DNA from 2 places in the Paenibacillus sp. PsM32 genome. Region 1 is predicted to be linked to the other one. Evidence: predicted binding sites of a transcription regulator. Region 1 holds the regulator's gene; the other holds the start of a gene.

Region 1 (15,156 bases):
TTCATTTCATTAAACAATTCTAGCAATGCTTCAAGCGCAGCTTTGGCAACTACTTCTTTTTGCAATAATAAATTAGCTTCATTCACCCATTCGAAAATAGCTGTAATCGCATCCGGTGTGTTGAAATCATCTTGCATTTTCTCATGGAATAACTGACGAATTTCTGTCAAACGCTTAGCTAGGCTTGCTTCTACTGGTGAAGCTTGATCCGAAGCAGACAAGCGATGTTTTACATTATTTACAGCATTCGCAATACGATCTACACTGTTTTCAGCTTGTTGGATTGTATCTGCATTGTAGTTCAATGGATTACGGTAATGCGTAGATAACATAAAGTAACGAATCGCTGCTGGTTTGTGTGCTTTACGCAAATCTTTTACCAAAATACCGTTACCTAATGATTTGGACATTTTCTCATCGTCTATACGAATAAATCCATTGTGCATCCAGTAATTTGAAAGTGGCTTGCCTGTAACTGCTTCAGATTGAGCGCATTCGCACTCGTGATGCGGGAACTGTAAGTCTTGTCCGCCACCATGAATATCAAGTGTATCTCCCAAATAATGACGTGCCATTGCAGAACACTCGATATGCCAGCCCGGTCTACCTGCTCCCCATGGACTTTCCCAAGATACTTCACCTGGCTTAGCAGCTTTCCATAATACAAAGTCTTCTGGATTTTCTTTGCGTTTATCCACTTCAACTCGGATCCCGAATTGTAACTCATCTAGCTTCTGATGCGATAATTTACCATAGTCTGCAAATTTACGAGTACGGAAATAAACATCGCCCTCTTTGGCATATGCATAATCTTTATCCACAAGACTCTGAATAAATTCTAAAATGATATCCATATTCTCAGTCACTCGAGGATGCATGGTGGCATGACGAATGCCTAATCCTTCTAAATCTTCAAAGTACGCAGCAATAAAACGTTCTGCTACATCCGCTACTGTTGTGTTTAGCTCTTCTGCTTTGCGAATTAATTTATCATCTACGTCTGTAAAGTTAACTACATAATTCACTTTGTACTGCTGATTTTCCAAATAGCTACGTACAACATCGAAAAAGATCATCGGTCTTGCATTGCCAATATGGATATAGTCATATACGGTAGGTCCGCATACATACATTTTAATTTCTCCTGGTGTGATACTAACAAACTCTTCTTTCATACGGCTCATCGTGTTATATATTTGCAATGCCATACTGTCATCCCTTTCGTATATGGTGCTCTAGTACTTATCGAATTCTTTGCAGAAGTAGAAATTATTCTTTTTTGATCTCTGCTTCACAGGTAGCTAACTGTTTGCGTAATTGATCAATCTCGGATTGTAATTCATTGAGTTTACTTGTAATAGGATCTGGCATTTGATGTCTTAAACGATCAGCAGGTTTTCCATTTTGACGGACAATTTTGCCCGGAATCCCTACCACAGTGCTGTCTGGAGGAACTTCACGAAGAACGACCGAATTAGAACCGATATTACTTTGATCGCCTACTTTAAAAGAACCCAGAATCTTAGCGCCTGATCCTATGACCACATTGTTGCCAATGGTAGGATGACGTTTACCTTTTTCTTTCCCTGTTCCACCTAATGTGACTCCTTGATAGATCAACACATCATTACCGATCTCACACGTTTCCCCTATGACTACACCCATACCATGATCAATAAATAATCTTTCTCCAATCGTAGCACCTGGATGAATCTCAATCCCTGTCATAAAGCGACTACATTGTGACAGTGTACGTGCGACTGTAAACCAACCTCGACGATAAAAAGCATGAGCTATCCGATGCCACCAAATCGCGTGTAATCCGGAATACGTAAAAATCACTTCAAACCAGCTACGTGCTGCTGGATCATTGTCAAAAACAGCTTGTATATCAGATCGCATATTTTTCAGCATTACGTTTCCCCTTTAACTTGCGCTTCATTAAAAAACGCCCCCACAGCCCCTTAGAGGCTGCAGAGGCGTGAATTGACGCGGTTCCACTCTGCTTGAGCTTGTCTTTTATCCGCTTTTGTAAAAAGACGAATACATATACAGACGAACTCTACTTATCATGTTCCTTAACGAGGAACGACCGGTATACTTTACTTCATCGTTTGCTATCTTTTCATCAATACGGATAAAAGATGGCAAATATGGTTCAAATATACAGCTCACAGGTGCATATTCAAATGTTTGTAAATAGATGATTTCCAGCCAACATTAGATAATAGTATTATCTAACCCGATCATCGTCTCTGGGATTTACAATATCATTTTACTTTTCCTGATCATCGCTATTTATAGGTATACAACAATTATTCTCAGGTCATCATTATAACGAACTCTATGCGATTAGACAATACAGTCTGTTCACCATTTAGCCTTTTATTTGAGAAGCTAGACGTTCAATTACACGATCACGTCCTAAAAGGTAGATCGTATGGTTAAGATCACGTCCATGCATTTCACCTGTTAATGCTACACGAATCGGCATAAATAGTTGTTTGCCTTTAAATCCTGTTTCTTTTTGTACTTCTTTGATCAATGCTGCTGCACGAGTAGGACTGAACTCTTCGGAAGCTTTGATTTTTTCCAATAACGCACTAAGCACTGTACTTACATGCTCTTCTCCCACAATCACTTGAGCTTCATGATCCATTTGCAAATGACTGCGGAAAAACACTTCAGATAACTCAACAATATCTGAAGCAGAAGTCATCTGTTCCTGATACAATGCCACAAGATCATGTGCCCATTGTTGCTGTTCTTCACTTAGTTCTGCTGGCAAACGTCCTGCTTTTTGTAAATGAGGAATAGCCAGTGCTGTGATACGGTCGGTATCTGCATTTTTGATATACAGATTGTTCAAATGAGACAATTTGTGTGTATCAAATACAGCCGGACTTTTCGATAGACGCTTAGCATCAAAGATCTTGGTCAATTCTTCGCGAGAGAAAATTTCTTCTTCGCCTTCTGGAGACCAACCTAGCAAAGCAATAAAGTTGAACATTGCTTCTGGCAAATAACCCAAATTATCATATTGCTCGATAAATTGAATAATCGACTCATCACGTTTACTTAATTTTTTGTGATTCTCATTCACGATTAAAGTCATATGTCCGAAAACAGGAGCTTCCCAATTCAAAGCTTCATAGATCATCAATTGACGTGGTGTGTTGGAAATATGATCTTCTCCGCGTAGCACGTGAGAGATTTTCATCAAATGATCATCTACAGCTACAGCAAAGTTATACGTAGGAATACCGTCTTTTTTAACGATAACGAAATCGCCTGTATCTTCGGTTGTAAATGAAATTTCACCTTTAACGATATCATCGAATGTAAATGTTTTATTTTCAGGTACACGGAAACGAATACTTGCAACTCTACCTTCTGCTTCAAAAGCAGCACGTTGTTCGTCTGTTAGATCACGGTGTTTACCAGAGTAACGAGGATTCTCTCCACGTGCAATTTGTTCTTCCCGTTCTTGCTCTAATTCTTCTTCTGTGCAATAACATTTGTATGCCAGACCACGATCTAGCAAGTCTTGCCAGTATTCACGATAGATATCTAGACGTTCTGTCTGACGGTAAGGGCCATAGTCGCCGCCTACATCAATACTTTCATCCCAGTTCATACCTAACCATTTCAAATACGTCAGCTGGCTTTCTTCGCCACCTTCGATATTACGTTTGATATCTGTATCTTCAATTCTTATAATAAATTTGCCACCTTGACTGCGAGCAAATAAATAGTTGAATAATGCTGTACGTGCATTTCCGATGTGTAAATGTCCTGTTGGACTTGGTGCATACCGTACTCGAATTTCGTTAGTCATTTGTTATTTCCTCCTTCAATCTATTGCAACTCATATTTATTATGATTCTTTGATTAAGCATACCACTGCTTGTGCAGCAATACCTTCGCCACGACCTGCAAATCCAAGTTGTTCTGTCGTTGTCGCTTTGACATTCACTTGGTCAATTTCAGCTTCCAAAGCTTTTGCAATGATTTCTACCATTTGCGGAATATATGGAGCCATTTTAGGTTTTTGAGCAATAATGGTTGCGTCGATATTTCCCAAACGATATCCTCGTTCACGAATAAGCGCCCATACATGGTTAAGCAATTTCAAGCTATCTGCATCTTTAAATTCAGGATCAGTATCTGGAAAATGCTTACCGATATCTCCCATTGCTAATGCACCTAATACAGCATCTGTAATCGCATGTAATAACACATCTGCATCAGAATGACCTAACAATCCCTTTTCATAAGGAAGTGTAACTCCTCCGATAATACAATCTCTTCCTTCTACAAGCTGGTGTACATCGAATCCTTGTCCAATACGAATCATTCTATTTTCTCTCCCCTACGTTGCAATACATACGACGCATAATCCAGATCATCTGGTGTGGTGATTTTGATATTTTCGTAACTGCCTTCTACCACAGCTACCGTCACACCCATTCGCTCGATCAGCATCGAATCGTCTGTACCGCGAAAATTTTCATCTTGTGCTTGTTGGTGTGCTTGCTGAAGATCGGCACTACGAAACGTTTGCGGTGTCTGAATGGCCCATAACTGACTACGATCCGGTGTATTTACGATATGCTTCTGTTGATCCACCTGCTTGATCGTATCTTTGACCGGTACAGCTAAGACAGATGCTCCTGAAGTCACTGCACTATGATAACAGTTCATAATCTGCTCTTCTGTTATAAAAGGGCGTACGCCATCATGCACCATAATCCAATCAGAGTGTATAAACTGTAGACCATTAGCAACAGATTCCTGACGGTCGTAACCTCCAGCCACCACTTTTTTCACTTTGGTCAGTCCATACTCTTTGATCCAATCCTCACAACGCTGTACATCGTCTTTACCTGTTACTATTACAATCTCATCAATAATTGATGAGTGTTCAAAGACTTCCAGTGTATGTATCAGGATCGGCTTATTTTGCAGCCTTAGATATTGTTTGCTCTCTGTTGTGCCCATCCGTGAACCTTTACCCGCGGCAACAACTATCACACCCGCTTTATTTTCCATAATCCCCATCCTTAGCCTACTGTCCTGCACTTTTAATCCTATCAAAGTGCCAAACTCCATTCCTTAATAATATACCCGTCTATAGGTACAGCACAACAATTAAAAGGAATTGTCTCTGAATCGTAGCTTATTCAGAACGATGTAACTTGGCAAAAACCATTTTTCCATTCGCTGTTTGTAATACACTGGTCACGATCACTTCACATTCTTGTCCGATATAGGATTGGCTATCTTCTACCACAATCATTGTTCCATCATCCAGATAAGCGATACCTTGCCCTGCTTCTTTACCAGATTTGATAATCGCTGTTGTTACAATTTGTCCTGCACGCAGAATAGGCTTCATAATCGAAGCAAGGGTATTCAGATTCAACACGTGGATATGCTGGAGATGACCCAGTTGTTGTAGATTGCTATCGTTGGTAATTAAGGTAGCCGATGTGTCCAAAGCCAATCGAAGCAACTTGTTATCTGTAGGCTCTGTCTCTGGGTATTGGGTATTTTGGATAATGACTTTTACCTGTTCTAGTTGTTGCAAATGAGCGATCACTTCAAGTCCTCTTTTTCCTCGATGACGACGTAACATATCTGAAGAATCTGCAAGCAATTGTAGTTCATGTAATATAAAATCCGGTATCAGTACTGAGCCCTCGATAAATCCATCCTGACATAATTCTATAATTCTTCCGTCTATCGCTATATTGGTATCGATTATTTTGCTCATCGAAGATAGTAATGGTTCGGCAGGAGATTCATGTTTCCAAAAAGAAAGAATATCTTCGCTTTTGGTAATTCCTATTCGCAATCCAACATAACCTAAAATGGTCATCAAAATCGCTCGAATAATCTCTCCTATACTTCCTAGCCATAACATAATAAATGAACTAAGTAATCCAAGCAGTAGACCTATCGCAAGCCCACTCGTTCCTGTAATCATTAACGAGATCGGTACAGTTAATAGATGGTTTTTGGTGCATTCTACAAAATGCACTAATTTACGTACACTAAGTACAGCAACAGCCAACATAATTACGATAACAGCGAGACTAATCCATAGTTCTTTCATACCTTCTTGTTCTTCAATCCAACCTTTTGGAAATCCTATTAATTGTTGCCACATGCTTGTAATCTCCTTACATAATCTATTTTTTCCATGAAAAAAAGCATTCATTTCCCGGGAAGTAGAGAAATAAATGCTTTTAAGCATAACATGTGCTGTAACGGTTTATCGAAGCGATTCTTTTTCTTTTTTAGAACGACGACGTATCAGACGATCTATACTTTGCTTCACGCCTAACAATGCATATAAAGCTAACGGTACAAAAATCAATTTGGATACCTGATTAGGAAACATGACTGCGATAAATACAGCAGCAATAATCACCCAAGGAGCCAACCATAAAGCTTTACGTGGAATACCTGCTTTTTTGAAATTAGGATAGCGTACACGACTTACCATCAAATACGACAATAAAATAGTACTTATGATCATATACGGTGTAGTCACATCATTATGAAATAAAGACAAGGTAGCTAATACACCACCAGCTGCTGGGATAGGTAATCCTGTAAAATAACCAGGAACTCCCGCACGTACATTAAATCTTGCTAGACGAAGTGCTCCACACATAGGAAAAATTAAAGATGCCGAAATCGCTAATACCGGATTTAATTCTTTAAATGCTATATCGTACATAATGATAATAGGTGCTACACCAAAAGAAACTAGATCAGACAATGAATCCAATTCTTTTCCAAACTCACTTTGCGCATTAAGTGCGCGTGCCATACGACCATCCAGACCGTCCATCAACATCGCTATTATAATCATAATGGCGGCAAGACTGTAATTATCATTCAGTGCCATTAGAATAGCTACCATTCCAAGACATAAGTTAAATAGTGTACAAATGTTTGGAATTGACTTTGTTATCATTTTTTCACCTCAAAGATGGATATATTAACCAGTTCATCTCACGATTGTAGCTAAATTAAATTTGTCTGTCAATGAATACTTGATCTTGGATACGATGCAAACCTGCTCGAATCGTCCGTGCGCGTACTTCACCGATACCTTCTACTTCATCCAGATCATCAATACTAGCGGCAATCACATGATGCAATGCTCCAAACCGTTCCACCAAATTATGGATAATCACATTAGGCAAACGTGGAATTTTACTAAGTACACGATATCCTTTAGAAGCAATCACTTCTTCGGATTGAGCCGCTGCTGTTGGATATCCCAACAACTTAATAATCTGAGTAATATCTAACAATTCATTTTCAGTAGTTCGTTTAAGACTGTTTGTAATTTCGTTGAGACGTTCTTCGCTAGTATCCCGACCATAGTCTTTTAACAATAATACAAACTCTTCTTCTGTATTTCCGATCAGTTCTTCCATTTGCATCGTAATCAAGCGACCTTCAACACCTAATTCGTTGACATAGCGGCGAATCTCTGTCTGAATACGCAATACCATTTCTACGCGTTGAACCACACCTGCAACTTCGGTAATCGTAACTAACTGTTCAAATTCAGATGCAGTCAAATTCGTGAAAGATTGACTCAATACAGCTCGGTACCGTTCTAACGTCTGAATCGCTTGATTGGCTTTTGTCAAAATAACACCAATTTCTTTTAGTGCATATCTAAGATTACCCTGATATAGCGTAATAATATTCCGACGCTGTGAAATTGAAATAACAAGTTCTCCGGTTTGCTTGGCTACACGTTCTGCTGTACGATGTCGAATCCCTGTTTCTGACGATGAGATCGAAGAATCAGGAATCAACTGCGTATTCGCATATAAAATACGTTTTAGATCATCACTTAAAATGATCGCTCCATCCATTTTACCAAGTTCATACAAGTAGTTTGGTGAAAAATCACAGTCAATTGAGAATCCTCCATCGACAACTTCTCTAACTTGCGGGCTATAACCAACCACAATCAATGCTCCTGTTTTGGCACGCAATACATTTTCCAAGCCATCTCGAAAAGCAGTGCCAGGTGCAACCATCTTCAACAAATTATTCATCTTCTCAAGCTGACCGAGTTCTTTCATCATCTTGTCCCCCTAATCTAACGCAGCCTTTAATGCTTCTGCTACCGTATTAACTCCAATTAATTGAATACCTTTAGGATGCTTCCATCCTTTCAGACTTTTTTCTGGTAAAATCACTCGTTTAAATCCTAATTTTGCTGCTTCTTTCACACGCTGCTCTGCGCGAGATACTCCACGAACTTCTCCAGTCAATCCAATTTCTCCAAAGATCACATCATCTGGTTTGGTTGGAGCGTCTTTGAAGCTCGAAGCTAAGCTTACAGCAATTGCTAAATCTACCGCAGGTTCATCCAGTTTAACCCCACCGGCTACGTTTAGATAAGCATCTTGATTTTGTAAAAACATCCCCATTCGCTTTTCCAATACAGCAATAATAAGACTCAAGCGATTATGATCTACACCTGTACCCATCCGCCGTGGAGAAGGAAAATGAGTTGCAGCAACAAGAGCTTGTAATTCAACAAGCATAGGACGTGTGCCTTCCATGCTAGCTACAACTGTTGAACCTGCTACTCCTATCGAACGTTCTGATATAAATAATTCTGATGGATTAGAGACTTCGATCAATCCATCTTCATGCATTTCAAAAATACCCATTTCATTTGTTGAGCCAAAGCGGTTTTTGACAGCTCGTAATATGCGGTACGTATGATGACGTTCCCCTTCAAAATAAAGAACACAGTCTACCATATGCTCCAACATTCTTGGGCCTGCAATAGCACCTTCTTTGGTAACATGTCCAACAAGTACTGTAGCGACACCACGAATCTTGGCTACTCTCATAAAGCGTGATGTACATTCCCGTACTTGCGATACACTACCAGGAGCACTTGTGACTTCTGGTTGATAAACCGTCTGTATCGAATCAATCACTAGAAAATGAGGATCTAATTGATCAATCGCTTCCTCGATCAAATCCATATTACTTTCACACAGTACAAATAACTGATCAGATAATGCTCCAAGTCGCTCTGCACGTAACTTGGTCTGTCTTACAGATTCTTCTCCTGATACGTAAAGAACACGTAGTCCTGCTTGTGTTAGTGCATGTGAAGTTTGTAATAACAACGTAGACTTACCAATACCAGGATCTCCACCTACTAATACTAGCGAACCTGGCACTACACCACCACCTAAGACGCGGTTAAGCTCTCCGATACCGGTCTGAATACGCGGTTCTTTCCCGCTTTCAATTTCAGTAATCGCTTGTGGTTTCTGCTTGGTTTGAAATAAAGAAGAATTCATTCCTTGCGTTTTTACGTTGCTTTCTTTTTCTTCCACCATACTATTCCAAGACTGACACCCCGGGCATTTACCATACCATTTTGGAGATTCATATCCACATTCTGTACAAAAAAACTTGGTTTTGACTTTAGCCATGGATAACTCCCTCTATATTGATGTCAACTTATTATAAGCTTAACATTCTATACGTTTTATCGTAAAACAATATTGTAAACTTTACATCTTTGCGCTACATCTTCTCTATTATAACATCAAAAAGGTTGATCCCGGAGCAATTTCTGCTCTTAAGGACCAACCTTTTATTAGACGTAAATTAGATGAAATAAGTTACACTCAGTTAGATGATTTTGCTTCATCTGATTCTGTAGTATCGATAGAAACGTTCTCTACAGGCTCTTCTGTTTTAGCTACTTTCTCTACAGTCAAAGCGCCATCTTTTTCATCGATAATCAGTGTATCACCTTTAACAATACCACCAGTTAGCAATTCTTCAGACAATTTGTCTTCGATATGCTTTTGAATAGCACGACGTAGTGGACGTGCACCATAAGCAGGATCGAATCCTTCTTTAGCCAAGAATGCTTTAGCTGTGTCTGTCAAAGTGAAATCTACAGCATATTCACGTAGACGTTTGCGAAGTTCTTCAGACATCAATGTTACGATCTCAGCAATATGTTTTTGTTCCAATGAGTGGAATACAATCGTATCATCAATCCGGTTCAAGAACTCAGGACGGAAACTACGTTTCAACTCATCTGTTACTTTGCCCTTCATGTTGTTGTAATCTGCTCCTGAATCAACAGCAGCGGTGAATCCAAGTGTAGAATTACGACGAATCGCATCTGCACCAACATTAGAAGTCAAAATAATCAACGTATTACGGAAATCGACAACACGTCCTTTAGAATCAGTAAGGCGTCCATCTTCTAGTACTTGTAGTAAAATGTTAAATACTTCTGGGTGAGCTTTTTCAATCTCATCCAATAACACTACAGAATACGGTTTGCGACGTACTTTCTCTGTCAATTGACCGCCTTCTTCATATCCTACATATCCTGGAGGAGCCCCTACTAGACGTGAAGTAGAATGTTTCTCCATGTACTCGGACATATCAATACGGATAATTGCATTTTCATCGCCAAACATAGATTCTGCCAAAGCACGAGCCAATTCTGTTTTACCAACCCCTGTAGGACCTAAGAAAATAAAGGAACCCATAGGACGTTTAGGATCTTTCAATCCAGCACGAGCACGACGAATCGCACGGCTGACAGCGATAACAGCTTCATCTTGACCGATTACACGTTGATGCAATAGATCTTCCATATTCAACAGACGATCTGTTTCTTCTTCTTTCAATTTCGTTACCGGAATACCTGTCCAGCTAGCTACAATATCAGCAATATCTTCTGGAGTAACTTCGGAATCGGTACGACCTTGTTTTTCTTTCCACTGATTTTTCGTTGTATCTAATTCTTCACGAATTTTTTGTTCTGTATCACGCAAAGCCGCTGCTTTTTCAAATTCTTGACTTTGTACAGCTGCATCTTTCTCTTTACGGATATCTTCTAAACGGCTTTCCAATTGTTTAAGATTTGGCGGAATCGTATAAGAGTTCAATCTTACTTTAGATCCTGCTTCATCGATCAAATCAATTGCTTTATCCGGTAAGAAACGATCTGTAATATAACGGTCAGACAATTTAACAGCTTGTTCGATAGCTGCATCTGTAATTTTTACACGGTGATGGGCTTCATAACGATCACGCAATCCCATTAAGATCTGAACAGCTTCTTCTGGAGAAGGTTGATCTACAGTAATGGGTTGGAAACGACGTTCCAATGCTGCATCTTTTTCGATATATTTACGGTACTCATCAAGTGTTGTTGCACCGATACATTGTAGTTCACCACGAGCCAATGCAGGTTTCAAAATATTAGAAGCATCAATAGCCCCTTCAGCTCCACCAGCACCGATTAACGTATGCAACTCATCAATAAACAGTACAATGTTACCTGCTTGACGAATCTCATCCATAATTTTTTTCAAACGATCTTCAAACTCACCACGATATTTAGTTCCAGCTACTACAGAACCCATATCTAGTGTCATAACGCGTTTGTCACGCAATGTTTCAGGAATTTCATTGTTGATGATTTTTTGTGCTAATCCTTCAGCGATTGCTGTTTTACCAACCCCTGGTTCACCGATCAACACTGGATTGTTTTTGGTACGACGGCTTAGAACTTGAATCACACGCTCAATTTCTTTGCTACGTCCAATAACAGGGTCCAAGTTACTATCTTTAGCAATAGCAGTCAAATCGCGTGCTAGGCTATCTAGCGTAGGCGTACTTACATTTGCTGGTGTACCATGATGACTGGATACTGCCTCATTACTACCAAGCAATTGCAATACTTGTTGACGCGCTTTGTTCAAGCTAATACCTAGATTATTTAGAACACGAGCTGCTACTCCTTCGCCTTCACGAATCAATCCCAATAAAATGTGTTCTGTACCTACATAGGTATGACCCAATTTACGAGCTTCATCCATAGAAAGTTCGATGACTTTTTTAGCACGTGGTGTATAAGCAATATTGGTAGGTTGTTCTTGACCTCTACCTATAAGAGATTCAACCTCATCTTGAATTTTTTCAAGTCCAAGACCTAGACCGATAAGTGCTTTGGCTGCAATGCCTTCACCTTCACGAATCAAACCAAGCAAAATATGCTCTGTACCAATATTATTGTGACCCAAACGAACTGCCTCTTCTTGTGCCAACGCAAGAACCTTTTGCGCACGTTCCGTAAATCTACCAAACATCATATCTAAAGCACCTCCACGGTTTAGTCTTGTACGTTTACTTTACTTAATGTATTACGGATCAATTGCGCGCGGTACATATCGCTTTCTCCTGACCCCATTTTAACACCGAATGTTTTCTGAAGAAAACCCGGTTGTGTCATTATCGTTAATTCGTTCATTTGTGTAACCGAAGCTTTGTCGATCAGACCCAGATCTACGCCTAGACGCACATCTGAAATGCGTTGAAATGCTTCTTTGGAATCCATCATTGTTGCATAAGACAGTATTCCATACGAACGCATAATGCGATCTGTAACACGTAACTTCGATTCACTGAGTAGACGACTGCGAGCATGATGTTCATACTCAATCATTTGCAACACAACACTATGCAAGTTATCAATGATCTCTTCTTCTGATAGACCTAATGTAATCTGGTTAGAAATTTGAAAAATATTTCCGATCGCTTCACTACCTTCTCCATATAACCCACGTACAGCGAGCCCTACTTGAGATACAGCAGATAATACACGACCTACCTGATTCATAATAGCTAATGCAGGTAAATGTAGCATAACAGACACTCTAAGCCCTGTACCTACATTTGTTGGACAACTGGTAAGATAACCTCTACGATCATCAAAAGCAAAGTCCACTACATCTTCAAAAGCATCATCGATCTGAGTAGCACGTTCCCATGCTTCTTGCAATTGAAAGCCTGGATACAAACATTGAATACGCAAATGATCTTCTTCATTGACCATAATACTAACGGATTCATCATCTGTTAGCAGAACAGCTCCACTTTTGGAGTCGTTTAGCAAATTCGGACTGATCAAATGTTTTTCCATCAAGACTTGTCGATCTACATCTTCTAATTCATCCAAAAGCAATGGCTCAAACGGTCCGAGAGCTTGAAGCGCTTCATTACTTAGCACTTCTGTTAGCTGGTTCCGTGTCTCTTGCGCCTGCTCCATATTTGCCAGAATCGGGAAAGGGTGATGTATCAGATTACGGGCTATACGCACCCTACTACTGATAACAACATCCGAATATTCTCCGCCCTTTTGCATCCAATCGCTCAAAGGTTTTTCTGTAAAACGGAGATTCGGCATAAGTTATTCCTCCTTATGACTCCTGTGAAATTTGTTTTTCTAGCTCGCGTATTTCATCTCTTAAATGTGCGGCTTCTTCAAATTCCTCATCAGCAATACGCTGTTTCAACTCTTGCTTCAAGTCAGTCATTTGACGTTTGATTTTTACTTTGATCCCGCCTCGTTTAGGAAGCTTACCGGCATGAGCAGTACTACCATGCACTCTTTTAAAAAGAGGATCTAATTGATTATCAAACGTTTTGTAACAAGAGCTACACCCAAATCGTCCTAATTTACGAAATTGAGTATATGTCATACCACATTCTTCACAATGGACATCTTCACTGCATTGACCGGCGAGTTGCCCTTTACTGCTTGAATCAAAATCCATCAACCCTGACAGTAGACTGTGAATCGAAAAGCCTCCTGAAGTTCCTGGAATCAATTCACCTTTTTCACGGGCACAAGTTTCACAGATATGAAACTCATTTTTTTCACCATTTACAATCTTTGTAAAATGAAGAGTTGCCGGTCTTACCTGACATTCTTGACAAATCATCATGTATTGCCCCTTTCTCCCGAATGATTAGGGACGAAGTAATGCAATCAACATCGCCTTCATCATTCTTGCACGGATCTCATCCCTGTAGGGAAGCTTGATCGAAATAACATCTCTACATACTGCTGCACGCATCAGTTCCGCTTCACGATTAGAAATCACTCTAGCTTCTAGCAACTGGTATAGTAAACCTTCAGCAGCTGTCTGACTCATATGCTGTCCAATACTTTCATGAATATGAGTATGAAGGATAGCCTGAGCAGGCAATTCAAGACGCCGTATACGAATATAGCCACCGCCACCACGTTTACTTTCAACCAGATATCCTTTTTCCAATGTAAAACGTGTACTAATTACATAATTGATCTGCGAAGGTACACAAGAGAATTGATCAGCTAAATCGTTACGCTGTATTTCTACTGCTCCTTCTCCACTATCTTGCAGCATTCGTTTTAGATATTGTTCGATAATGTCGGAGATATTACGCATTGTATATTCCTCCATCATGTTTTAAAACATTTACTTATTCTAAATTTGACCCATTTATCATAAGTTCAAAATAGCAGATAAATATCACTTAACCATAAACCTAATCGTAAGAAACCAAAGAAGACAGCATTTGATGATACAACAATAGATTCATGAATAATCTGATCATTATAATCAAAAGTTCATAAATCTTATTTACCATCAAATCATCAGGCATATTCACGTCATCTAATAACTGTATTCATCATTACTTTGACTACGCGCTGACTTTGACTTTCTTTGACTTTAAATTAATTATAACATATTTTCAGAATTTGCCAAGGGGTTACAACAAAATATAATACAGGAAATCATATTTTTTAGAATTTAGTTTTTCGCAATTGAATTAAATATTAATAATCTGATGATATATCGTTTTTATAATATATAGTTCTTGCTATCGTTTACTATTCTTAATATCGTTCTGGAAGTATTTGGCTTAATATCATTCTTGTAGTATTTAAGTTTTATAAAGACTGGCCCCTAATAATGTTTCCCCTAATATCTAATTTTGATAAAAACTAGACCTTGACACTCTTTTTAACTATACGTTACAATACAACAAATTCAATATATTGAAACGGCCATCGAAAGGAATCCAACCTGGAGGCGTTTTCGCCAAGAGATAGCATAAGCGAATAGTCACTGCTTGCTATTTCCTAAGTTAAACGGTTTTCGCCCGTTATCGCGAAACCTAAGAGGATCAGATACACTATCTGTATTTGATCAAGTTGGGTGGCACCGCGAGCAAAAAGCTCCTCGTCCCAAGTGATGAGGAGCTTTTTTGTGCATTTTACCTTTA
Region 2 (15,156 bases), on a different contig from region 1:
TCTCGTTATCCGAATATACAGCAACAGTCTTTCCCTCCATAAGAAAGAACTGTAAAGTGTGTCATGTATCAGCAATATGCTGTTTCTACTGAAAGAATATACAACGACCACAGACTATGAGTATACCACATTTTAGGCTCTGTGAACAGTTGTGCAAATACACGAACGTTGTTCTGAGATCCATATAATGTTGTTCCTCTAGCCATTATCTGCTCTGTGAGCCAGAACGTACTAACCTCATCGCTGATTCATACCAGCTTCACTATCCATTTACCCATCTGCCTGTTAATTGTAACTAACTCACTACAAAATGATGATGACTTCGCTTTTCAACGTTTACTGACTTAACGAGAAACCTTCTGATTATCCCGTAGTGCGCGTTGAATATCGCGATCCGCATCTTTTTTGGCAGCAGACGCACGTTTATCATGCTGTTTCTTACCTTTTCCTAGACCGATCAATAGCTTGGCATACCCGTTGCGGATATAGATTTTGAGCGGAACGATGGTATACCCGTCTCGCTTGGAAGCACCGATCAATTTGCTAATCTGACCTTTATGCAATAGCAGTTTACGAGTACGTGTCGGATCGGTTGGATTCGCACGATTGCCTTCTTCAAAAGGACTGATATGCATATTGTGCAAAAATACTTCGCCATTACGAATCGTCGAGAACGCATCTCCGATATTGGCTCTTGCCCGGCGCAATGATTTGATCTCTGTTCCGGTTAAAACCATTCCTGCTTCATACGTATCTTCGATAAAATAATCATGTGATGCTTTTTTGTTCTGTGCAAGAACTTTACTTTCACCCTTTTTAGGTGCCATAAGGGTTCACTCCTTTATAAACGGATTAGTTAACTATGACTTATGTTATACCTTGCAGATTTACTTTGTTATCTATACTTGTCTACCTATCATTTTAAATAAAGACCGGCATTTCTTTATCCTCTCTCCTCATTCTAAGGTATACAGAGAAAGAAGAAAGCCGATCTATCGTTATTTATTCAGGTTTTTGCTCGGTAGATTTCGGTTTACGTTTGCGTGGACGACTTTTTTTCACTTCGCCACCTGTTTTACCTGTATCGACTTTAGCCGAAGACGTTTGGATATTGCCTGCTTCTGGATCGAATACAGGGCCTTCTATCTTTTTGCGTCTTGGTGCCGGGCTACCTTTACGCTTTTTGCTACTTTCGACAGGGCTGTTATAGCCGCCTTTTCCTGAACCGAAGTTAAAGTTACGAGAATTGTCTTTACCCGAACTTTTCGGAGCATTGGTCGAAATGCCTTTCGCTTTTTTAGGCTTACCTTCACCTGCATTGACAGCTGTCGTACTGTCTGGGTTGCGTGGTTGGGTAGTCGGTACATTTACCGCAGTCGTCTGACCGGAAGCTGCCGCAGATGATTTACGTTTGCGTCTGCCTGGCTTTTTACTGCCTGTATCTGTAGTAGGCGCTACCGAAGTGCTAGGAGCTTTGGTCGCTTTGGCAGCCTTCGCTGCTTTACCGAATTTCGCCGCTTTACTAGCTGCTTTGTTTTTACCACGATCTCCGCCACGTCCACCTCTACGCTCACCATCTGGACGCGGGGAACGAGTACCACCACGATCTGCACGCTCAGGACGATTGCTTTTCGGCATATCTTTGAGCTCAAAGTCGATCGTATGATCTTCCATATTCACGCGGGCTACACGTACCGTAATTGCATCACCGATACGATAGATTTTGGAAGTACGTTCACCAAGCAAGATCATTTGTTTATCGTCAAAATGATAATAATCGTCGGTCAGCATCCCTAAGCGGATCAGACCTTCTACTGTATTATCCAGCTCGATAAACATACCGAAGCTTGTCACACTGCTGATAATACCTTCGAATTCTTCGCCCACTTTATCCAGCATGTACTCTGCTTTTTTCAGTTGATCGGTATCACGCTCTGCATCGACAGCCACACGTTCACGTTCTGAAGATTGTTGCGCAATATCTGCCATACGAGAATTAAGGTAATCCTGGCGCTTCGGCTTCAGCTTCCCACCATTTTCGATCACTTCACGAATCACGCGGTGAATAACCAGATCGGGATAACGACGAATCGGCGATGTAAAGTGACTATAATAATCTGCGGCTAGTCCAAAGTGACCTGAACTGTCTGCGGAATATTTCGCTTGTTTCATCGAACGAAGCATCATTGTGCTGATCACTGTTTCTTCTTTTTCACCTTTGATATCTTGCAACAATTGTTGCAATGCACGTGGATGAATATGATCGCCTGTTCCTTTGATCACATGACCAAAGTTCGAAGCGAATGCTAAGAAGTTCTGTAATTTCTCTTGATCTGGATTCTCATGAATACGATACAAGAAAGGAACTTGAAGCGTACTGAAATGCTCGGCTACCGTCTCATTCGCTGCTAGCATAAACTCTTCGATAATCTGTTCTGCTACCGAACGCTCACGCTTCACGATATCGATGGGTCTACCTTTTTCATCTAAAATAATCTTCGCTTCGTCAAAATCAAAATCAACTGCGCCACGACGAGCACGCATTTCACGTAACTGCATCGCCAATTCACGCATTAATTTGAAATCTTCGACAAGCGGAGCATAACGTTCTAACAATTCTGGATCTTCATCTTCCAAAATTTTGCGTACATTCGTATAGGTCATACGCTCTTTGGTTTTGATCACACTGGTAAAGATTTCATGCTTCACGACTTTCATATGCTCATCGAATTCCATTTCGCATGAAAGGGTAAGGCGATCTACCTGTGGATGTAGACTACAGATACCATTGGACAAGCGATGAGGTAGCATAGGAATCACGCGATCCACTAGATACACACTACATCCGCGGTTGTAAGCTTCAATATCGAGCTTAGAGCCTTCTTTGACATAGTAGCCTACATCTGCAATATGAACGCCCAGACGGTAATGTCCGTTGTCTAGACGCTCTACATTGACCGCATCATCCAAGTCTTTAGCATCTTCGCCATCGATCGTTACGATATTTTTGTCGCGTAGATCACGTCTACCTTGTTCCACGATCTCTGCATCTGTAATAGAATCAGGAGCCGCTTGCGCTTCGTCCATAATTTCATCAGGGAATGATTCTGGTAATTGATGCTTGCGAATAACAGACAAAATGTCTACGCCTGGATCATCTTTGTGACCCAACACTTCAACGATTCGTCCTTCTGCTGCTGCTCTGCCTTCTGGATAGCTGACGATTTCAGCAACCACTTTTTCCCCTTCAACTGCGCCACCGAATGACTCTTTAGGCACAAAAATATCGCGGTTAATCCGCTTGTCATCAGGGATAATAAATCCGTACGTATCAAGTCCTTGAAATACACCAACGATGCGTGTATTTTTGCGAGTAATCACGCGGACTACTTCGCCTTCCATACGACCACCTGTCGTACTGCGAGAAGTGACTTTCACAAACACGATATCACCGTTCATTGCCGTTCCCATATCATTGGCATTGATGTAGACATCGCCATGCTCTTTTTCCTCAGGAATCAGAAAAGCAAATCCTTTAGCATGGGCTTGAATACGTCCACGAACCAGATCCATATGTTCAGGTAGACCATAACGATGAGACTTGTTCTGCACGATCACTCCTGTGTGCTCAAGTTCATTTAATATTTTGACCAATTCTTTAAAATCAGAAGCCGCTTGAATCTCTAACTGCTGCTCCAACTCTTGATAAGTCATTGGTTTATAATCGATACTCTTTATTACATCTAATACTTGTTGTTCAGTAATCATATCATTTCACCTCGGACGACCTTCAGGGTAAGCTTATGTTCCCTTCTTGATCCGTATGTACAACTGTATGCATTGTAGCGTTTAGTATACTCATACCCTAGTATACACTAAATTAATCTCACTCATTCAATTCGCTTCAAATATTCAGTTGCCTGTATTGATCTGTATAAAAAAAGAGGGCAGTTCTATTATCCCCTCCTTGGTTGGGAATAACAAAACTGCCTGAAAAGTATTGCACATCATGGACTTCGGTCTTACATGTCTTGCATGGGAATAATGGACAAGCTCGGGAACAATTCCAAGTATAGTTCCTTTATATGAATTCTCTATGAACAATCACTAACCAAAGAACAATATTTTGCCTAACATATAAAAATCGCCTGAACCGGTAAAATGATGCTCTACCGAATCAGGCGATTCATGATTTAACTAAAGACCGCTACAAGAATAGCTAAAACAAAAAATCCAATAGCTAGACCTACTGTTGTACGTTCCAACACCAGTTCCATTCCGCGCGCTTTGGTTTTACCAAAAAGATGTTCCGCACCGCCGGAGATGGCACCAGAAAGTCCAGCACTTTTACCTTTTTGAAGTAGAACAATAACGATCAACCCAACGGAAAAAATCATGAGCAGTACTTTCAAAGTCAATAACATGAATTCCACCTCCTCAAACGAATACGCCGAACATCTATCGTTATCATATAAGAACAATAGCGATTGACTATCACTATCGTATGTAATAATCGTATAGAAAACAGCATTCTTATTTTAGCATATTTTTCAAGTAAAAAGCAATCTTTTTACTCCGATATGTATGATTAAGTAAGTTTTTGAAGCTTACTCTTCTTTTTTACGTGTCAACATATTCATAATCTTAGCCAACACCTATCTATAAAAAAACAACCACCCGGCATGATACCGGATGGTTGTGATCTATCTTTTGACCTTTGATCATCTTCTTCTAAAAGAATCTGAATCCAAAGTTAAAAGTCAATTATTTAGTCAAGCCTCTGTGTGCAGTCAAGTTGTAGAAAGATTTAAGACCATCGTATTTAGCAAGGTCACCCAATTGATCTTCGATGCGAAGCAATTGGTTGTATTTAGCAATACGGTCTGTACGTGAAGGAGCACCTGTTTTGATTTGTCCAGCATTTGTCGCTACAGCGATGTCAGCGATTGTGCTATCTTCGGATTCACCAGAGCGGTGAGAGATAACAGCTGTGTAACCAGCGCGTTTAGCCATTTCGATCGCATCAAATGTTTCAGAAAGTGTACCGATTTGGTTAACTTTAACAAGGATAGAGTTACCAATACCTTCTTCAATACCACGACCAAGACGCTCAGTGTTTGTTACGAACAAGTCGTCACCAACCAATTGAACTTTGTCTCCCAATTTCTCAGTTAACAATTTCCAACCTTCCCAGTCATCTTCAGAACAACCATCTTCGATTGTAATGATTGGGTATTTATCAACCCATGAAGCCATCAAGTCTACGAACTCAGCAGAAGTGTATGATTTACCTTCGCCAGCAAGTTCATATTTACCGTTTTTGTAGAACTCAGTAGAAGCAACGTCCATACCCAAGAATACGTCAACACCTGGTTTGTAACCAGCTTTTTCGATCGCTTCGATAATAGAAGTCAATGCTTCTTCGTTAGATGTGAAGTTAGGAGCGAATCCACCTTCGTCACCTACAGAAGTGCTAAGTCCTTTAGCTTTCAATACAGATTTAAGGCTGTGGAAAATCTCAGCACCTGTACGAAGAGCTTCTTTGAAGCTAGGAGCTCCAACTGGCAATACCATGAATTCTTGAACATCAACGTTGTTATCAGCGTGCTCACCACCGTTGATGATGTTCATCATTGGTACTGGCAATTGTTTTGCGTTGAATCCGCCCAAGTATACATACAATGGAAGGTCAAGAGCATCAGCAGCTGCACGAGCAGTAGCCATAGATACTGCAAGAATAGCGTTAGCACCCAATTTAGCTTTGTTAGGAGTACCATCCAATTTGATCATTGCTTTATCGATACCCAATTGATCCAAAGCATCCATACCAATGATTTCTGGAGCGATGATTTCGTTAACGTTCTCTACTGCTTTAAGAACGCCTTTACCCAAGTAACGAGATTTGTCTTCGTCACGAAGTTCTACAGCTTCATGAGCACCAGTAGATGCGCCAGAAGGAACGATAGCGCGACCCAAAGCGCCAGATTCCAAGTATACTTCAACTTCAACTGTAGGGTTACCGCGGGAGTCAAGAACTTCGCGTGCATAAACATCAGAAATAATAGTCATGGTTAAATGTTCTCCTTTTAAATCGTTATTTTAGATCATACATGATCATTACATTTTAAGTCATATCTTTATAGCGAGCAATTACTTACGGCTGTTGACAATAGATGTACCTGTCATTTCTTCCGGCTTAGGTAATTGTGCAAAATCAAGAATGGTTGGAGCGATATCGCCTAAGATACCACCTTCACGCAAAGTAACATTTTTATCTGTGACGATAAATGGTACAGGGTTTGTTGTATGTGCCGTCTGCGGACGACCCAATTCATCAATCTCTGTCTCAGCGTTACCATGGTCAGCAGTAATTAGGGCTACGCCACCTTTAGCTAGAATCGCATCTACGACTCTACCTACACACTCATCTGTTGTTTCTACCGCTCTGATTGTAGGCTCTAGCTTACCAGAGTGACCTACCATATCAGGATTAGCAAAGTTCAAAATGATAACATCTTGACGCTCTGCTTCAATCTCAGCGATACAAGCATCTGCTACTTCACGTGCACTCATTTCCGGTTGTAGATCATACGTAGCGACTTTAGGAGAGTTAATCAAGATACGAGTCTCACCTTCAAGTTCTACATCACGACCGCCACTGAAAAAGAATGTAACGTGCGGGTATTTCTCAGTCTCAGCAATACGCAATTGTTTTTTGCCATGCTGTACTAAGACTTCACCAAGCGTGTTGCTCAGATCTTTAGGGCCATACGCTACCGTTCCACTTACTGTATTGCTGTATGTGGTTAAGCATACATAGTACAGGTTTTTCGGTTGTGCATGTCCACGATCGAATCCTTCAAATGCTTCTTGCGTAAAAGCTTGAGATAATTGAATTGCACGGTCAGGACGGAAGTTCAAGAAGATGATTGAATCTCCATCACTTACTGTACCGACTGGTTTTTCTTCACTATCCACAATAACAGATGGTTCAACGAATTCGTCAAATACTGAATTTTGGTAAGAAGAAGAAATTACGTTTTCTGGATCTTTGAATGCCGGACCTTCGCCAAAAGCGATAGCACGGTAAGCTTTTTCCACACGTTCCCAGCGTTTGTCACGATCCATTGCATAATAGCGGCCTTGAACGGTAGCAATTTTACCTACGCCCACTTCTGCTATTTGAGCAACCAATCGTTCCATATAACGTTTACCGCTATCTGGTGATACGTCGCGTCCATCCAAGAATACATGAATCAATACATCATGGAAGTCTTCGCGTTTAGCCATATCCAGTGTAGCGAATAAATGATCGATATGACTATGTACACCGCCATCGGATAACAGGGTGAACACATGCAATTTTTTGCCGTTTGTTTTTGCATTTGTAAATGCGCCAACCAACGCTTCATTTTGGAAAAAGTCTCCGTCACGAATCGACTTAGAAATACGAGTCAAATCTTGATATACGATACGGCCTGCACCGATATTCAAGTGACCTACTTCCGAGTTACCCATTTGCCCTTCAGGCAGACCTACAGCTTCACCGCAAGCAGTTAGTGTAGTGTGTGGGTATTCGCTTAGATATCTATCATAATTCGGTTTTTTCGCTTGAGCAACGCCGTTGCCTTCTACTTCTGCGCGCAGACCGAATCCGTCCATAATGATTAGTGCTACTGGTTTGGGTGCTGACATTTACTTCGCCCCCTCAACGAGCTGAATGTAAGAATCAGGTTGCAAGCTTGCGCCGCCGACAAGTGCGCCATCGATATCGCTTTGTCCCATGTACTCCTTCACATTCTCCGGTTTCACGCTACCGCCGTATTGAATACGAACTGCGTTAGCCACTTCTTCGTTGTATAGACCTTTAACCAATTCACGAATATAAGCGATAACTTCATTCGCATCTTGGGATGTAGAAGATTTGCCTGTTCCGATTGCCCAGATTGGCTCATAAGCGATTACTGTTTCTTTCGCTTGGTCTGCACTTAATCCGACAAAAGCACCTTCTGTTTGTACTTTACATACTTCTTTAGTTTGGTTAGCTTCACGCTCTTCAAGCTTTTCACCTACACATACGATAGGAGTCAAACCATGACGGAAAGCAGCATGTACTTTTTTATTAACGATTTCGTCTGTTTCAGCAAAATATTGACGACGCTCAGAGTGACCGATGATTACATAGTCCACACCAAGATCTTTCAACATTACGCCACTGATTTCGCCAGTGTAAGCACCATTGTCTTCAAAGTGAAGATTTTGTGCACCGATTTTGATAGAAGTTCCTTTTACTGCTTCAACCAAAGCAGGAAGATTAGTGAAAGGAGCGCAAATTACGCTTTCTACGCCATCTACTTCTGCTTTGCCTTTGATATCTTCAATAAACGCTTTTGCTTCAGGAACGGTTTTGAACATCTTCCAGTTCCCTGCAATAATTGGTGTTCTCACTGCGATATCACTCCTTCTGTTTGCATAACTACAGTGTTCTGATCGAAGCCACACTGAAGTGCTTTGTACAATCCAAAGCACTCAAATCTATATACATTTTAAACTTATTTATCGTTCAATGCCACAACGCCTGGAAGAGCTTTACCTTCCATAAACTCTAGGGAAGCACCGCCACCTGTAGAGATATGGTCCATTTTATCAGCCAAGCCGAATTTCTCTGCTGCTGCTGCGGAATCACCGCCACCAATGATAGTGTAAGCTTCAGTTGTTGCACATGCTTCTGCTACTGCTTTTGTACCACCAGAGAAAGGTGCGATTTCAAATACGCCCATTGGTCCGTTCCATACAACCAATTTGGAGTTTTTGATTACATCAGCATAAATTTCACGAGTTTTAGGACCGATGTCTACGCCTTCCCAAGCTGCTGGGATTTTATCAATAGTTACGATATCTGTATTAGCATCTGCGCTGAAATCGTCAGAAACAACGATATCTACTGGAAGATACAATTTTTTACCTAATTTTTTTGCTTTTTCCATGAATCCAAGTACAACATCCAATTTGCTTTCGTCTAGAAGAGATTGTCCTACTTCATGACCTTGAGCTTTGAAGAATGTGTAAGTCAATCCACCACCAATAATGATGTTGTCTGCAAGTGTGATTAGGTTATCGATAACATCGATTTTGTCTTTTACTTTAGATCCACCTACGATTGCTGTGAAAGGACGTTCTGGGCTAGTCAATGCTTTACCCAATACATCTAATTCTTTCTCCATCAAAAGACCAGATACTGCTGGCAAGTGGTGTGCAATACCTTCTGTTGAAGCATGCGCACGGTGAGCTGCACCAAATGCGTCATTTACGAATAGATCAGCCAATTCTGCAAAAGATTTAGCTAAGTCTGCATCGTTTTTCTCTTCACCAGGGTAGAAACGTACGTTTTCAAGAACTAAAACGTCGCCCTCTTTTAATTCAGCGATTTTTGCTTTTACTGCATCGCCAATAGCTTCGTCAGCTTTAGCAACCGGTTGACCTAGCAATTCAGATAGACGCTCTGCTTGTGGAGTTAAGCGTAGTGATTCAACCACTTCACCTTTAGGACGACCCATATGACTTGCAAGTACAACTTTTGCACCTTTTTCAACTAGATATTGAATTGTTGGTAAAGTTTCACGGATACGTTTGTCATCTGTGATTTTACCGTCTTCCATAGGTACGTTGAAATCTACACGTACAAATACCACTTTACCTTTTACTTCTACATCACGAACACTTTTCTTATTCATTATATTGTTCCTCCATGCCCTGAATTTTGATTAACGAGCAATTTAAAACAGATATTCATTTAGAAAAAGCGGAAACACAAGAAACCTGTTTCCGCTTTATGGAATTAATATTTATTTCAGTTCACGAAAGATTCTTACGCTTTGTTAGCGAAGTACTCAAGAGTACGAACCAATTGTGCAGTGTAAGACATTTCGTTATCGTACCAAGCTACAGTTTTAACCAATTGGTGGTCACCAACAGTTAGAACACGAGTTTGAGTAGCATCGAATAGAGAACCGAAAGTCATACCTTTGATATCAGAAGATACGATTTCGTCTTCAGTGTAACCATAAGTTTCAGCATCAGAAGCAGCTTTCATAGCAGCGTTAACTTCATCAACAGTAACTTTTTTCTCCAAAATAGTTACCAATTCAGTAAGGGAACCAGTTGCTACAGGAACACGTTGTGCTGCACCATCCAATTTACCTTTCAATTCAGGGATAACCAAACCGATTGCTTTAGCAGCACCAGTTGTGTTAGGAATGATGTTTTCAGCAGCTGCACGAGCACGACGGAAGTCACCTTTAGCATGTGGAGCATCCAAAGTGTTTTGGTCGCCAGTGTAAGCGTGAATTGTAGTCATCAAGCCTTCTACTACTCCGAATTGATCTTGCAATGTTTTAGCCATAGGAGCAAGACAGTTCGTTGTGCAAGAAGCACCAGAGATTACAGTTTCAGTACCATCAAGAATTTCATGGTTTACGTTATAAACGATTGTTTTCATTTCGCCTGTAGCTGGAGCAGAGATAACAACTTTTTTAGCACCAGCTGTTAAATGTTTCTCAGCTGCTTCTTTAGTTGTGAAGAATCCAGTACATTCAAGAACGATATCCACACCAAGATCTCCCCAAGGAAGTTCTTCTGGGTTACGGTTAGCTAGAACTTTTACTTCTTTTCCGTTTACTTTGAAGAATCCGTCATGAACTTCAACTTCGCCGTCAAATTTACCTTGAGTTGTATCATATTTCAACAAGTGAGCCAACATTTTAGCGTCAGTCAAATCGTTAATTGCTACTACTTCAATACCTGCTACATTTTGAATACGACGGAAAGCCAAGCGTCCAATACGTCCGAAACCATTAATACCAACTTTAACCATGAGTTAATTCCTCCTAGAGATAGTGTATTTAATTTATTTCAAGACATACCTTATAAAAGGCATGTCAAGACAACATTATAGAGTAAATCTTGTGTGCCGACTGCTAGACGTTCGAAAATGAAGCAAAAGGACTAGTCTAGTTCTTTCACAATTTCTCTAGCAGCGGCTTCGTCAATGACCAGAATATCTTCCTGACCGAATTTGAGTACAGCATGAATCGATTTGGCTTTGCTACGACCTCCAGCAATACCGATAACCACTTCCGCTTTGGAAATATCATCGAGCTGAAGTCCCATCGTTAACATCTGGTGCACCGTCTCACCCTGTTCATTAAAATAATGACCGAATGATTCAGCAACAGCTCCAGCGGCATGAATTTCTTCCGCTGCCTCGGGTTCAAGTCTACGGCGACGCACCATCTCCATCGCATCTCCAATTCCATGCATGATGATACGTGCTTTACGAATCAGACCGACAATTTCGCGGATATTCTGATCCTGATAAAGCAATTCATAAGCATCTTCACGCAATAAATCTGGAATATGCAACAATCGATATTGTGCGCCTACACGCTTTGCCATAGTGGAAGCAATCGAATTCGCCTGAAATTCCATACTCTCTCCAAGTCCGCCTCTTGCCGGTACGAACCAGGCATTCTTGAGAGGTGCCGGTATGGATGGACTGAGTTGCTCAGCGACTTCAGCTAATGTAAAGCCTCCTGTAACAGCAACGACATCGTCCTCACGGATGACACTGAGCAGCGCTTTGGCTCCTGCTCGTCCAAGCTCTTGCTTAGCCATAATAGATATGTCACTATCACCAGGAACGACAATTACTTGTCTCAACTTATAGAAAGTGCGAATACGTTCTTCCAGATTCGATAATCCAAGCAGTTCCTGAATAATAGGTTCAAGCTCATCAAGCAATTGCTTGCCTGCTTCACTAACCTTCATTCCCGTACTTTCAATCTCAAGTAACCCTTGCGATTTGAGAAGATCGGTCTCTGCACGTAAGACGCGTTCAGTCATATTAAGCGATGTGGCGAGTGATCTTCTTCCAACCAGCCCTACCATCATAACCTGATGCAGAATCGTATATCTTTTTTTGAGTACTTCGGTGAGATCGGGCAGAAGCTGCTTTTGTATTTCTAATATTTTCCGCATGCATTCCACTCCTGCAACTTATCTCGCTCAGTGTTCATTATATCCGCGATTCTTAATGGACTCAAAATGTCCCGGCATAACTTTTTAAGTCCCACGTCTATCTTAACCAATTTTTCATGCAGAAGCAAGTTTTTAACACAACTATTCTGTGAGAGGTTGATGTTATCGTTTTTATACGTGATTTCCTCCCAAGCCAACTTGCTTTTTATAGGTGGATATCCTATAATCAATCGTACTGCTGTTTTGATGTGCGCCCGTGGTCCAATGGATATGACGTAGGCCTCCGAAGCCTGAGATCCAAGTTCGATTCTTGGCGGGCGCGCCATTTATATTTTTAATTTCATTATCTTTTTTACATAAGTAATCGGTATGATCGAATGCCTTTTGATATGTTCTATCATATCTAAGAACTATTTGCGCAACATTAAGTAATTGACTTATAAATGCAGAACACCCTTTAACCAGCCTATGCTGGTTATTTTTATACCCAAATTTTGGTTGCCCTCTTCTTCATTAACCGATTTTACTGATGTTCCTACACTTTTGGTCAGGATAGTTTGACTTTCTTTGACTTTTGATTCGAATTATCCTATAATGTGGTAAGAACAATGAGTATCTTCTAATACAATATTTGATCTATAATTAATCTATTATGATGTACAACTTTGAAGGAGGGTTTCTAGTGAGTTATATTCCAATGGTCGTTGAACAAAGCAGTCGTGGAGAACGTGCCTATGACATTTACTCTCGTCTGTTAAAAGACCGCATTATTTTTCTAGGTTCTGAAGTTAATGATGTTGTAGCTAACGCGATTATTGCACAAATGCTGTTTCTGGAAGCCGAAGACCCGGAGAAAGACATCCACCTATATGTTAACAGTCCAGGCGGTTCGATCACTGCGGGGATGGCTATTTACGATACAATGCAATTTATCAAAGCTGATGTATCTACTATCTGTGTAGGTATGGCTGCAAGTATGGGTGCATTCTTGCTTAACGCTGGTGCGAAAGGTAAACGTTTTGCTTTGCCTAACAGCGAAATCATGATTCACCAACCACTTGGTGGCGCACAAGGACAAGCAACAGATATCGAAATCCGTGCTCGTCGTATTCTTAAAATGCGCGACAAATTGAACAAAATTCTAGCAGACCGTACAGGTCAACCGTTGGAACGTATCGAAAAAGATACAGACCGCGATTACTTTATGACTGCTGCTGAAGCACAAGAATATGGCATAGTTGATAAAGTGATTGAAAATACACCTCCACAAGGGGTATAATTTTACTCCAGCATGCTGGAACAACACGCGAAAAAGCCTCCGGGATATAAACCGGAGGCTTTTTTGTATCCTTTTTTATAATAGTCAGTCTAATAACTGCTACATTTACTTCATAATATTGCAATTACTCTATCATCCGATCACTTATATTATCAAAATTAAGCTTTGTACGCATCCAGTGGATTTACACCTGTAGGTAACAATTTTTTGAAAGTAAATGAGAACTCTGGTGTACCTGCTGCATATGGTGCAATTTCGTACTGTTGGAAATAGATTGTTAGTCCACTATCTGTTAAATAATATCCTTGATTAGCAGCAATTCCTTTAAAACTATCTGCAAAGTAAAGATCTTCTTTTTTGATTTCAGCATTAATGACTTTGTCGATGTCTTTACGATAATTGCTATTGGATTTGAGTAGATCACTCAATTGAATTTGCTTACCGTCTTTCAACGAGAATGTCATCCCAGTTAGCGTAGCCCCGCCATGTGCACCACCGAGAAATTCATAGTCGTTTACTAACACACTTAATACACCGTTACGATTATAAGTTACTTTATAACCACTATCTATTTCATATGTCATAGCTGAATCTTTAGGAGGAGCTCCTAATTCTTTAGCTTGTTTTTGTGTTTGTTCCAAATAAGTTTGCGCATGAGCTTTGAAAGCTTTATTAATAGCTACTTCAGCTTCTGAATTGTCCAAACCAGATATGACTGGATATTTAATATTGATCTCTGTATAGCTGTTCGTTTTGGTCGGTTTTAGAGTAGCTGTTGTTAGTTCAATATTATTCATGCCTTCTTTTGTTATATTTACAGTACGTGTAGCACCATTCCATACCGCACGATATCCGAATTGATCTGTAACTGCTTTGATAGCTACATAAGAAGTACCATTGACTATTTTAGCGTCATAACTATCTCCAACCGTACTACCATTTAAGGTAACAAATACACCGTCATTTACATCTGCTCCTAGAGCAAATGATGCTTTATTTTTGTCTTTTGTCACAGTAACTGTTTTCTCTTTAGCATTGTACGTTACTGTAGCCCCGATTGCTTTGGCTGTGTCTTTTAAAGGAAGTAGCGAACTACCATTTGGACTCACAATCCCTGTTGTAGCGATCGCTTTTCCTTCTACTTGTACATGAATAGCTGATTTAGCAGTAGACGATGTTGCAGCCGCCGCTTGTACTGTATAAGAAGTTCCTGGTAGAACAGCTACCGTTCCTACAGTAGCCATCGTTGTTGCTAACAGAAACGCAGAGATTTTTTTTAAATGTGCTTTAGATGTATTGTTTTGATTCGTGTTCATTCATTATCTCTCCTTTAACATTATGTATCATGTTATATTTGGTTTAACCTTCTTTATTATATCCTTAACATTTATCAAGAGATTTACAAATCACTCAATATCAATTTACAACATAGTCACGATTGCCCTACTAAAAATGATGAAACTGTAAAACATTTTTAGGTTTTTCTGCTGAATATCAAAAAAACGTTTATCTTGCTCATGTAGATATTGAACAAGATAAACGTTTCTAATTTGAGGACTGCTCTGCTTTAGTAAACTTCTACTATACTGAAACGATACGTAGATTTGCACGTATAATTAGTTACAATTCTGATTATTTTGCTCTAATCAGATTCATTCACGCTTCAATCTGTTAATTCATAGCATACTGCACGTTAAGTGTAGCATTCAATTCAATCGTACCTGGCTCAATATTTGTACCGGCAGCATCAGGAGTATCCAGCGCTTTAGCACTTTGTTTTTCCATATATACAACAGGTGGTGCACTTACACCTGGATCACTTACGGACAACAAGCTTCCAA

What was found. The regulator CtsR, encoded in region 1, represses protease genes until heat stress. The targets are predictions, from matches to a motif close to ATGGTCAATAAAGGTCAAACA.
Region 2: the regulator CtsR is predicted to act here: its motif matches at 12,591-12,611, upstream of clpP (ATP-dependent Clp endopeptidase proteolytic subunit ClpP).

Annotation. Positions count from the first base shown of each region.
Region 1 is NZ_JARUWY010000017.1:42,586-57,741, forward strand. It holds gene cysS (cysteine--tRNA ligase) at 1-1,208, opposite strand, end outside; gene cysE (serine O-acetyltransferase) at 1,270-1,914, opposite strand; gene gltX (glutamate--tRNA ligase) at 2,378-3,838, opposite strand; gene ispF (2-C-methyl-D-erythritol 2,4-cyclodiphosphate synthase) at 3,878-4,357, opposite strand; gene ispD (2-C-methyl-D-erythritol 4-phosphate cytidylyltransferase) at 4,354-5,052, opposite strand; gene QCD85_RS21840 (PIN/TRAM domain-containing protein) at 5,180-6,172, opposite strand; gene pssA (CDP-diacylglycerol--serine O-phosphatidyltransferase) at 6,278-6,988, opposite strand; gene disA (DNA integrity scanning diadenylate cyclase DisA) at 7,044-8,120, opposite strand; gene radA (DNA repair protein RadA) at 8,133-9,500, opposite strand; gene clpC (ATP-dependent protease ATP-binding subunit ClpC) at 9,699-12,194, opposite strand; gene QCD85_RS21865 (protein arginine kinase) at 12,215-13,288, opposite strand; gene QCD85_RS21870 (UvrB/UvrC motif-containing protein) at 13,302-13,826, opposite strand; gene QCD85_RS21875 (CtsR family transcriptional regulator) at 13,854-14,315, opposite strand.
Region 2 is NZ_JARUWY010000006.1:29,521-44,676, reverse strand. It holds gene smpB (SsrA-binding protein SmpB) at 345-827, opposite strand; gene rnr (ribonuclease R) at 1,003-3,768, opposite strand; gene secG (preprotein translocase subunit SecG) at 4,194-4,424, opposite strand; gene eno (phosphopyruvate hydratase) at 4,765-6,069, opposite strand; gene gpmI (2,3-bisphosphoglycerate-independent phosphoglycerate mutase) at 6,151-7,695, opposite strand; gene tpiA (triose-phosphate isomerase) at 7,696-8,448, opposite strand; gene QCD85_RS13160 (phosphoglycerate kinase) at 8,553-9,734, opposite strand; gene gap (type I glyceraldehyde-3-phosphate dehydrogenase) at 9,869-10,873, opposite strand; gene QCD85_RS13150 (sugar-binding transcriptional regulator) at 11,005-12,036, opposite strand; tRNA gene QCD85_RS13145 (tRNA-Arg) at 12,287-12,361, shown strand; gene clpP (ATP-dependent Clp endopeptidase proteolytic subunit ClpP) at 12,719-13,315, shown strand; gene QCD85_RS13135 (PdaC/SigV domain-containing protein) at 13,474-14,631, opposite strand; gene QCD85_RS13130 (SIMPL domain-containing protein) at 14,987-15,156, opposite strand, start outside.